3 regions of the Ferrimonas sp. genome follow, and region 2 is predicted to be linked to each of the others. Evidence: predicted binding sites of a transcription regulator. Region 2 holds the regulator's gene; each other region holds the start of a gene.
What was found. Region 2 encodes LexA, which represses DNA repair genes until DNA is damaged. Its sites were predicted from a motif close to TACTGTATNNNNATACAGTA; they were not measured.
Positions count from the first base shown of each region.

Region 1 (3,282 bases), on a different contig from region 2:
CCGAGGAATACGTCCTTGAACTGGTTCATCCCCGCATTGGTAAACAGCAGAGTGGGATCGTTATGAGGAACCAGGGAGCTGGACTCCACTACTTCGTGGTTCTGAGTGCGGAAATATTCCAGGAAAGCTTCCCGAATTTCAGCAGTGGTCATACGCATGCGGTCATCCTGAAAAGAGTTGTATCTGGGTTGAGGCAGCGCACTGTCCATCGGCTTGGCAGCGCTGCCTGTTCAAACGGGTGATTATATCCGTAACAGGGCCGGGCAAACCAGCGATATGGGGGAATTAAGGGAAAATTACTCGCTTCGGGAAAGCTCCTCGAAGGCGTAGTGTATCTGGTCGCGGTCAAAGCCACGGCCGCTGAGGAAGCGCCACGCCTTCTGACGGGCGGCGTAGTCGGCCAGCAGCTGGGCGTCGAAGCGTCGTTGTGCCAGCTCCAGGCAGCACTGCCACCAATCCAGCTCCTCCTGCTCTATGGCCTGAGTAATCAGGGAAGAGGAAACGCCGCGCTGACGCAGCTCCTGCCTTACCTTGGCGGGCCCCTGACCACGAAGGGCACGACTGCGGGCGTAAGAGAGGGCAAAGCGCGCCTCATCCAGATAGCCCCACTCCTCCAGCTGAAGGAACAGCGCTTCGCTGCCAGAAAGATCAAAGCCGCGCTGACGCAGTTTTTGCTTCAGCTCGGCTTTGGCGTGATCCCGGCGGCTCAGCAGATTCAGAGCCGCCTGTTTGAGGTCGGCCTGGCTCAGGCTTCCTCACCCTCTTTAGCAGGGTCAAACTCGTCGGCCTGGGGCTCGGCCTTCACCAGCAGCATGGCGCGCAACTGGGTTTCGATCTCGTCGGCGATGGCCACGTTCTCCTTGAGGAAACGGATGCAGTTGGCTTTGCCCTGACCGATCTTCTCACCCTTGTAGCTGTACCAGGCGCCGGACTTCTCCACCAGCTTGTGCTTCACACCCAGGTCGATCAGCTCACCCTCTTTGGAGGAGCCCTCACCGTAGAGGATCTGGAACTCAGCCTGTTTGAACGGAGGCGCCACCTTGTTTTTCACCACCTTAACCCGGGTTTCGTTACCCACCACTTCGTCACCATCTTTGATGGCGCCGGTACGGCGGATATCCAGACGCACGGAGGCGTAGAATTTCAGGGCGTTACCACCGGTGGTGGTTTCGGGGTTACCGAACATGACGCCGATCTTCATCCGGATCTGGTTGATGAAGATGCACAGGGTGTTGGAGCGCTTGATGTTGGCGGTCAACTTACGCAGGGCCTGAGACATCAGACGCGCCTGCAGACCCACGTGGGAATCGCCCATCTCACCCTCAATTTCCGCCTTTGGCGTCAAGGCAGCCACGGAGTCGACGATCACCACATCGACGGCGCCGGAGCGCACCAGCATGTCGCAGATCTCCAGGGCCTGTTCACCGGTATCGGGCTGGGACACCAGCAGCTCCTGCACGTTCACACCCAGCTTCTCGGCATAGATGGGGTCCAGGGCGTGTTCGGCATCCACGAAGGCACAGGTTTTGCCCATCTTCTGGGCTTCGGCGATCACCTGCAGAGTGAGGGTGGTCTTACCGGAAGATTCGGGACCGTAGATCTCAACAACACGGCCTGCGGGCAGACCGCCAATACCCAGAGCCACATCCAGGCCTAGTGAACCGGTGGAGATGGCCTCAATGTCCATGGCAGTGGCATCACCCAGGCGCATGATAGAGCCTTTACCAAACTGCTTTTCAATCTGTCCCAGGGCAGCGGCCAAAGCCCGCTGTTTGTTGTTGTCCATTGCTAGCTCCACTCTAAAATTGGATGAGGCGTTAAATTTCACTGGGCTCAGTATACTGTATAGTCATACAGTATCAACCCCTGTTTACTGTATGGAGGCGTTTTTCGATCCGGGGTATGATAACGGCTTTGTCGATTTTGCCCAGCAGGAAACTCGTGAGCCCACAGTCCGACGCCCTAGCGCATCACACGCCGATGATGCAGCAGTACCTGACTCTCAAAGCCCAACATCAGGATGTGATCCTGTTCTATCGCATGGGCGATTTCTATGAACTCTTCTATGACGATGCCAAGCGCACTGCGGCCCTGCTGGACATTACCCTGACCGCCCGCGGCAAGAGCGGCGGCGATCCCATTCCCATGGCCGGGGTCCCCTACCATGCGGTAGAGGGTTATCTGGCCAGATTGGTTCAGATGGGTGAGTCGGTGGCGATCTGTGAACAAGTGGGTGACCCGGCCACCAGCAAGGGTCCGGTAGAGCGCAAGGTGGTGCGCATCGTCACCCCGGGCACAGTAACCGACGAAGCCCTGCTGACCGAGCGTCGCGATAACCTGGTGGCCGCCCTGTACGAACACCAAGGCCGTTTTGGCTTTGCCACCCTGGATCTCACCTCAGGTCGATTCTTCCTTAATGAATTGAACGACGAAGAGAGCCTGGCCGCCGAACTACAACGGGTGGCGCCGGTGGAGCTGCTCTACTGCGAATCGTTGATGGCGATGCACCTGGTGGAGGCTCTCAAGGGACTTCGTCGTCGACCCGAGTGGGAGTTCGATCTCGCTACCGCCCGCAAACAACTGACCGAGCAGTTCGGTACCAGAGACTTGACCGGTTTTGGGGTCGAGGAGGCCAACCTGGGCCTGTGCGCCGCAGGCTGTCTGCTCCAGTACGTCAAGGACACCCAGCGTACCGCCCTGCCCCACATCCGTAGCATCGGCCGCCATCTCTCCGATGAAGGCATCGTGCTAGATGCGGCCACCAGACGTAACCTGGAGCTGACCCGTAACCTGGGAGGCGGCCATGACAACACCCTGGCCTCGGTTCTGGACGCCAGTGCCACCGCCATGGGTTCCCGTCAGTTGCAGCGCTGGATCCACCAACCGCTGACTTGCCGCAACGCCCTGAACCAGCGTCTGGACGCCGTGGCGGAATTACTGGATCTGGGACTGAGCCCGGATCTCACGGACCTGCTCAAGGAGATTGGCGACATTGAGCGGGTGCTGGCGCGACTGGCCCTGCGCAGCGCCCGGCCCCGGGACTTTACCCGACTGCGCCAGGCGATGAGGGTGCTGCCGGAACTGAAACAGACCCTGGGTCAGTGCCAGTCTGCCCGGTTGAACACCCTGACCCAGCAGCTGGGCGAGTTTCCCGAAGAACTGGATCTGCTGGAGCGAGCCATCATCGATAACCCACCGGTGCTCATTCGCGACGGCGGCGTTATCGCCCCGGGCTACAACAGCGACCTGGACTACTGGCGGGATCTGTCCCAGGGGGCCACA
Region 1 is NZ_JBLXDO010000013.1:12,846-16,127, forward strand. Features, by position in the region: gene alaS (alanine--tRNA ligase) at 1-158, opposite strand, end outside; gene ACN0RV_RS12390 (regulatory protein RecX) at 297-749, opposite strand; gene recA (recombinase RecA) at 746-1,786, opposite strand; gene mutS (DNA mismatch repair protein MutS) at 1,981-3,282, shown strand, end outside.
Region 1: recA (recombinase RecA) is a predicted target of LexA. The motif match lies at 1,840-1,859, and genes of this name have one in related genera.

Region 2 (3,282 bases):
CAGAAGTACTCGATGGAGTAGCCCCGGGCAAACAGCTGGTGCAGGTACTCACGGAAGACGTCGGCGTACAGCTTGTTGCCACGGAAGGAGCGGCGGATAAAGAAGGCGCCGCCCTGGCGGAAGATGGGGCCGGCAGGCCAGAAGTTCAGGTTCACCCCGGCGGCGATGTGCGGCGGCACCATCCCCTGCTGGTAGATGATGTAGGAGAGCAGCAGGTAATCCATGTGGCTTCGGTGGCAGGGCACAAAGACGATCTCGTGGCCATCCTGGGACAACTGACGCACCTGCTCGGCACCGCGGACGTTGATGCCGTTGTAGATCTTGTTCCACAGCCAGGAGAGGATGCGCTCACCGATGCGAATCAGGTTGCTGGAGTAATCGGCGGCGATCTCCTCCAGGTACTCTGTGGCCTTTTCACGGGCCTTTTCTTCGCTGATCCCCTTGCTCTTTGCCTCGTCGGCGACCGCTTGCTGCAGCCCCTTGGAGGCCAGCAGGCTGGCAAACAGGGCCTGGCGGTCGGGCAGGCGCGGGCCGGTGGCCACGGTGCGCTGACGACCGAAATGCACCCGGGCAACCCGGGCCAGCTTCTGGGCAATCCCCTCATCGGTGCCGTGGTTGTCGGCCATGTAGCGCAGGGAGACAGGGCGGGAGAAACGGATGAAGTTGTCCCGGCCCAGCATCATCAGGATAAAGAACTTGCGCAGCCAGGTGGGGTGATCCCGGTTCAGCAGGGTGGCGGAGACACTCTCCTCCTTGCCTGGATCCCGGCCCCAGAACAGAGACACCGGCACCACCTGGGCATCCAGTTCATCGTGAGTGCGGTGCAGGCCCAGCAGCTTTTCGAAGCGCGCCATAAAGTCCGCTTTCTTGCGTTTGCCAAACAGGGGGGTGGCGCCGTTGAGCCACACCACCCGGCTTACCTTCTCCCCTTTGACCTCCAGGGGCTCAAGGGGACTGGGTAGGCCACTGTTCAGGCAGGCTTCGTGGAGCGCCAGCAGATCAGAGTGGGATTCGTGGGCCATCACGTACACCAGGGGCCGCGAGGGATCGATATCCAGCTCTGAGATAGGGTCCTCGGGCACCAGGCGGGTGGTCACTACCGGCTTCTGGAGCCAGCGTGCACCCTGCATCCAGGGTGAAAGGTAGTCTTGAGTCACCGTTGAGTTCGCTTCTTGTTCTTCAATTGACGTAGATTCTACACCGAAAGAGCTCGGTACGGCAGTGGCTCAGATATTCAGTTGTCTCAAACTGTTCCAAGACCCCTGTCTGCAAATAACTGTTGAATTAATCGCCTACCTGTATATACTCACAGTGGTACTGTATAGATAAACAGGTAGAACTATGAAGCCGTTAACCCCAAGACAGAGCCAGGTGCTGGAGCTTATCCGCAGTCACATGCAGGAGACCGGCATGCCCCCCACCCGGGCCGAGATCGCCAAGAGCTTGGGGTTCCGCAGTGCCAATGCCGCCGAGGAGCACCTCAAGGCCCTGGCCCGCAAGCAGGTTATCGAGATTGTTCCCGGCACTTCCCGAGGCATCCGTCTGCTGGACAGCGGGCCTGAGCCGGAGCAGTTGGGTCTGCCCCTGATCGGTCAGGTGGCCGCCGGTGAACCCATCCTGGCTCAACAGCATATCGAACAGCACTGCCAGATGGATCCGGCCATGTTCCACCCCAGCGCCGATTTCCTGCTGCGGGTACGTGGGGACTCCATGGTGGACATTGGCATCATGGATGGAGACCTGCTGGCGGTACACAGTCAGAAGGACGCCCGCAATGGTCAGGTGGTGGTGGCCAGAGTTGGAGAGGATGTGACGGTAAAGCGCTTCGAACGTAAGGGTAACGTCGTCTATCTGCACGCAGAAAACCAAGAGTATCAACCCATAGTGGTCGACCTGGAGCAGGAGTACATGTGCATCGAGGGTCTGGCAGTGGGGGTGATTCGAAATGGAGGATTGCACTGATGAAAAGCCGCCAGGCAACACAATACCGTCACCCCGGCCTGTGGCAGGGAAACTGGAATCATGGTGCCAGCCTCAACAAGCTGGAAGATGGCATCGAGACCCTGACCCGTCTCGCCCCTGAACTGGCCGAACTCAGCCGCAAAGAGCGCTGGTTGGTGCTGGTTAACCCGCCCGCCTTCGGCTGGAAAGGGATCCTTCGGGAGGCCGGCGTGGCCATGGATCGCATCCTGCTGGTGCGCTGCCAGGACGAGGTGGAGGGTCAGTGGGCCGTAGAGCAGGCCCTGAGCGGCCGCACCTGTTCGGCGGTGCTGGCCTGGTTGCCTACCATCGCCGCCCGTGATTGGCGCCGCCTGGAGCTGGCCAGTCGCCGGGCCGATTGCTGTGGCTATCTGTTCCAGCCTCAGCGCCACCCCATGACTCCTGCCCTGGTCAGCAACTGGATCCACTGATTTTCGGGAAAAAGGGGGGCTTTAGGCGGTATTTAGCCCCAATCCCGATTTTTGAATCTAATTCGCTCCCTTCCTGCGATAATTCGCTCATTCTTTCATCTGCTTAGACTTATATTCCGATCAGGCCTGCATATAAGGTATTTCCTCTGTTTTGCCCTTCCATTGTTTCATTGAGTGCTATTCTTGATCTTGATCAAATGAGTTTGTCTCATTAGGTTAGGAAAAGACACGATCGCAGAATCGTGTGCGGCGGAGTGACTCCGGATTAAGCGGTTCCGCGGTATGCCCAAACCTATTGAGGGGGAGGGGAGCTTCATAGGGCTGTGAATTACTGTGCTGGCTCTCTTCTGGATATTGCAGGTTGCAATACACAGAGGAGCAGTATTTGTGAGACGTTACTTTTCGTTGGTGATCGGCCTGGTGCTGATGCCAACCCTGGCGCTGGCCACGGAATCAGACTACAACCTGACACCCGGGGTGACCGCCATCAGCGAGCAGGTCTATGGCCTGCATATGACCATCTTCTACATCTGCTGTGCCATTGCGGCAGTGGTGTTCGGCATCATGCTCTACTCGCTGATCCGTCACCGCAAGTCCAAGGGTGCAGTGCCCGCCAATTTCCATGAGAGCACCAAGGTTGAGGTGCTGTGGACGGTGATCCCTTTCATCATCCTGATCGTCATGGCGGTCCCGGCCACCAAGACCCTGGTGGCGATGGAGGATCCCAGTGCGTCGGATCTCACCATCCAGGTGACCGGTTCCCAATGGAAATGGCACTACAAATACTTCGACAAGGGCGTGGAGTTTTTCAGCCTGATGTCCACTCCTCAGGAGCAGATTAAGAACGCCGAAGCCAAGGGGGAAAACTACC
Region 2 is NZ_JBLXDO010000014.1:49,179-52,460, forward strand. Features, by position in the region: gene plsB (glycerol-3-phosphate 1-O-acyltransferase PlsB) at 1-1,130, opposite strand, end outside; gene lexA (transcriptional repressor LexA) at 1,342-1,962, shown strand; gene ACN0RV_RS13090 (SulA-like leucine-rich domain-containing protein) at 1,962-2,411, shown strand; partial or broken gene coxB (cytochrome c oxidase subunit II) at 2,799-3,282, shown strand, end outside.

Region 3 (3,282 bases), on a different contig from region 2:
CAGATGATAGTGCTGATTTCCATGACTCAACCTGTTGGTTGACAATAATATCTAGCTTTTCTTTACTAATGAGAGAGTTGTGATAACCAGAGAACTCTTCGACTACCATTTTCTTAGGTAGCAACTCTGAAACGAGCATAGCATCAGACCAGTTTTCAGCTAGAAGATATGATTGCCTACCGGAACGTTTAAAATCAATGATGAGTCTGCCAGACAAGCAATTTACCTGTTGGACTTCTTCAGTGGAGTAGTAATTGTATTCGTGTTTTTCAAGGTATGAGCACCCCAACGAGTTATAACAGCCAGCAAATAACCAACGATTTGTACCTGGAAGTTGGATTAAAGAAACGATATACTCCCTTTCGAAGTTCCTTCTAGATTGCCATCGCTGCCATTCTTCAAAATCACCGGCTAAGTACACATCAATAGGGTTTTCTTCTCCATTCCATACGGCTAGATGTACTTTAGAGTTTGCTTCCGTAATCTCAGGTTTCTTTAATGATAATAATTCAAACAGCTTCATCGAACATTCCATAGTGATATTGAAATTGCTAAGACATTTAATAGTCGTTTTTATGCGGTAAGTCGCCGCCTGTCACTAGGGTCACCCTTGCCGTATATCTGCACGCCGTAGCAGTGAACCGCTGCGATATTTACCCAATATATCAGTATATTATGACTGGTTCAACGCCATCGATTGCTTACTTGTCAGCACGAAGGGCGGATCGGCTCTGCGAAAAAACGGTAATGTCACGCTTCGTAGATACGAATGACTCTTTGGGCGCCGAAGCGAGCTAACACAGAGTCATGGCCTTGGACTCAAGTCGCTGCCTGGTTGACAGGCAGCGCACGCCACTTTATAGGCCATTCAGGAGGCCTTGAAGTCACGCATTAATCAGCCGAAATGTCAGCGATCGGCTGTATTGTTTCGTTAAGTCGCGTTTGAGCAATACGGCTTAAGAAATGCTCGTGAGCGTTTTTTGAAATATCACTACCAGAGAAAGCCCTACCTATATTGTGAGCTGCAACCAATACCGATCCTGAGCCAAAAAATGGGTCGATAACCAACTCACCTTCACAGGTACTTTGCTCAATCAAAGTCTGCATCAACTCTACCGGTTTTTCGGCAGGATATCCTCGATATACTCTTTTGAACTCCAAGATATCTGGGATTCCTAAATTGTTAAGTTTTCTCTTCCCCTTCTCGAAGAAAAGAATACATTCATATCTAGACCTATAGTGATACCCCATCCCAATACTTACTTTATCCCAAATTATTGGCTTCCAAAATTTAAAGCCAATTTTTTCTGCAATAGGTTTAATGACAAACATAGTTTCTTGGTCACAAAATAGGTAAAAGTGGGAATTTTTCTTTAAAACCCTGTACACCTGACGCAGTAAATCTTCAAATCTAGAATTTGGGAATACTTTGAACCATTGATTGCTAGAAGACTTGCTGACTTTTAGCCTTGTGGTTGTGCCAATCTTCCTGTGTTTCTCTAACGATTCATATGGGGGATCAGTAATAATTAAATCAACGCTCGCATCTGCGAGCGTTGTCAGCCAAGCTACGGCATCGCCTTGAATAATACTCATCTATTATCTAGGCCAAGCTACTGCATAGTCTACCACTTTGAAAAACTTGGGAGGAAACTCCCTTATCCAAGTTACGGCAATCCCGGCAATAACTTTGATAACCATCTGGGTTTCGTGCTGTTACACGAGCAGGTGTCTTCCCAAATGCAGCAGGGTATGGGTGGAATACATGCTCACTGCCATTAGCGTCTGAACAGTGAGGACAGGACTTAAATCTCTGCCCGGTGTTTGGGTCTCTTTTCTCTATCACGCCTACATTTAAGCGTCCGTTGCAACAACTACAGGTCATATGGTGCTCCTATCTCTTCCTTGTAGGTGAATACCATCGTAAGTCTTGTATGGCCGACCATCGTTGCCAAAGATCATCAAATCAGCAACCTAACAGTGGCGAAAGTGGGGGCACTTTAGCAATCGAATCTTGCTCAATCAATGACTTAAGTCGGCGTTTGCACTGTTCTTGGAGTGAAACTGAGAATTCGTGTCTCCTGAGTTAACGTATAGGCCCAATGACCGCTACTGGCGCCAAAGCAGTCAATAGCATTGCCTGTAACGTGTGCTTGTTTAGGACCTTGGGAGTAGATTCAATTACAGGAAACTAAGAGAACACTTATTCCTTTGATCCATATCGTTTTGTGACAAGTGATCTGGTGCTACGTTGAGAGTGTTGCGCACAGGAGTGCGCTTGGATCTCAAGGATTGATTATGAGGCAATGCTCAAAATGTCAGAGGGCGATCCCCTCCCACCATGGCCGTTGTATTCACTGTCACCCACTTTCCCTCATCGATCGTTTGATGACGCGACGAAACCTTGGCTATCGCAGTCTGCTGGCCATCGGCTGTCTGGGAATCCTGATTCTGTATTGGCTCCCTGGTTAGGCCTGTTGGTCACGGGTGTTGGTGGTTTGCTTGAGCAGATAGAGACACACCAGGACGATTGCGGCAAACCCCAGCACACCGCCCAGGCGCCAAGTGGGCAATGGCGAACCGATAAATGCGATGTACAGCGCGATGCCCACCCCCATTAACGCCTCTCCGGTAATCAGCCCCGAAGCCAGCAGCACCCCGCGGTTGTTGGTCGCCTTGGCGTTGTCCGGCTGCCGACGCGCTTTTTGTCTCGCCACTGTGGCAGCCAACACGCCGCCAACAAAAATGGGCACCGACAATCCCAATGGCAGGTAGATACCCACGGCGACTGCTAAAACGGGAAAACGAAACGAGGCGTTGCGCCTCTCCTGGTAGGTGTCGAGGGCAATGAGTACCGCCGCCAGCGCAAATCCCATATAGATAAAGTTCCACTCTATCCCCTGACCGAAGATGCCCTGTGCCAATGCCATCATCAGCCCAGCCTGAGGGGCGGCCAGTACGCGGTCCGGATCGCCCCCCTCCAGGGCACGGCCGATTCCGTAACCGGCGTCCAGTACGCTCAGGATCAAGGGGATCACCAGAGCCGCTGAGACTACGCCAACCACCTGAAACAGCTGTTGTCGCCACGGGGTGGCACCGACCAAATGCCCACACTTCAGATCCTGCATGTTATCCCCGGCAATGGCGGCGGCTGAGCAGATGAGCGCCGCCAGATAGATCACCGCAATGGGACCCAGCATGGCACCGGGGCCCTCCCTACCCATGATATTGACCAGAATCAGGGCTGAGGTGATCACTGTGGCGATGGTGACCCCGGAGATG
Region 3 is NZ_JBLXDO010000009.1:2,402-5,683, forward strand. Features, by position in the region: gene ACN0RV_RS09800 (GIY-YIG nuclease family protein) at 1-523, opposite strand, end outside; gene ACN0RV_RS09805 (DNA-methyltransferase) at 892-1,596, opposite strand; gene ACN0RV_RS09810 (OPT family oligopeptide transporter) at 2,469-3,282, opposite strand, start outside.
Region 3: ACN0RV_RS09805 (DNA-methyltransferase) is a predicted target of LexA. The motif match lies at 1,615-1,634, and genes of this name have one in related genera.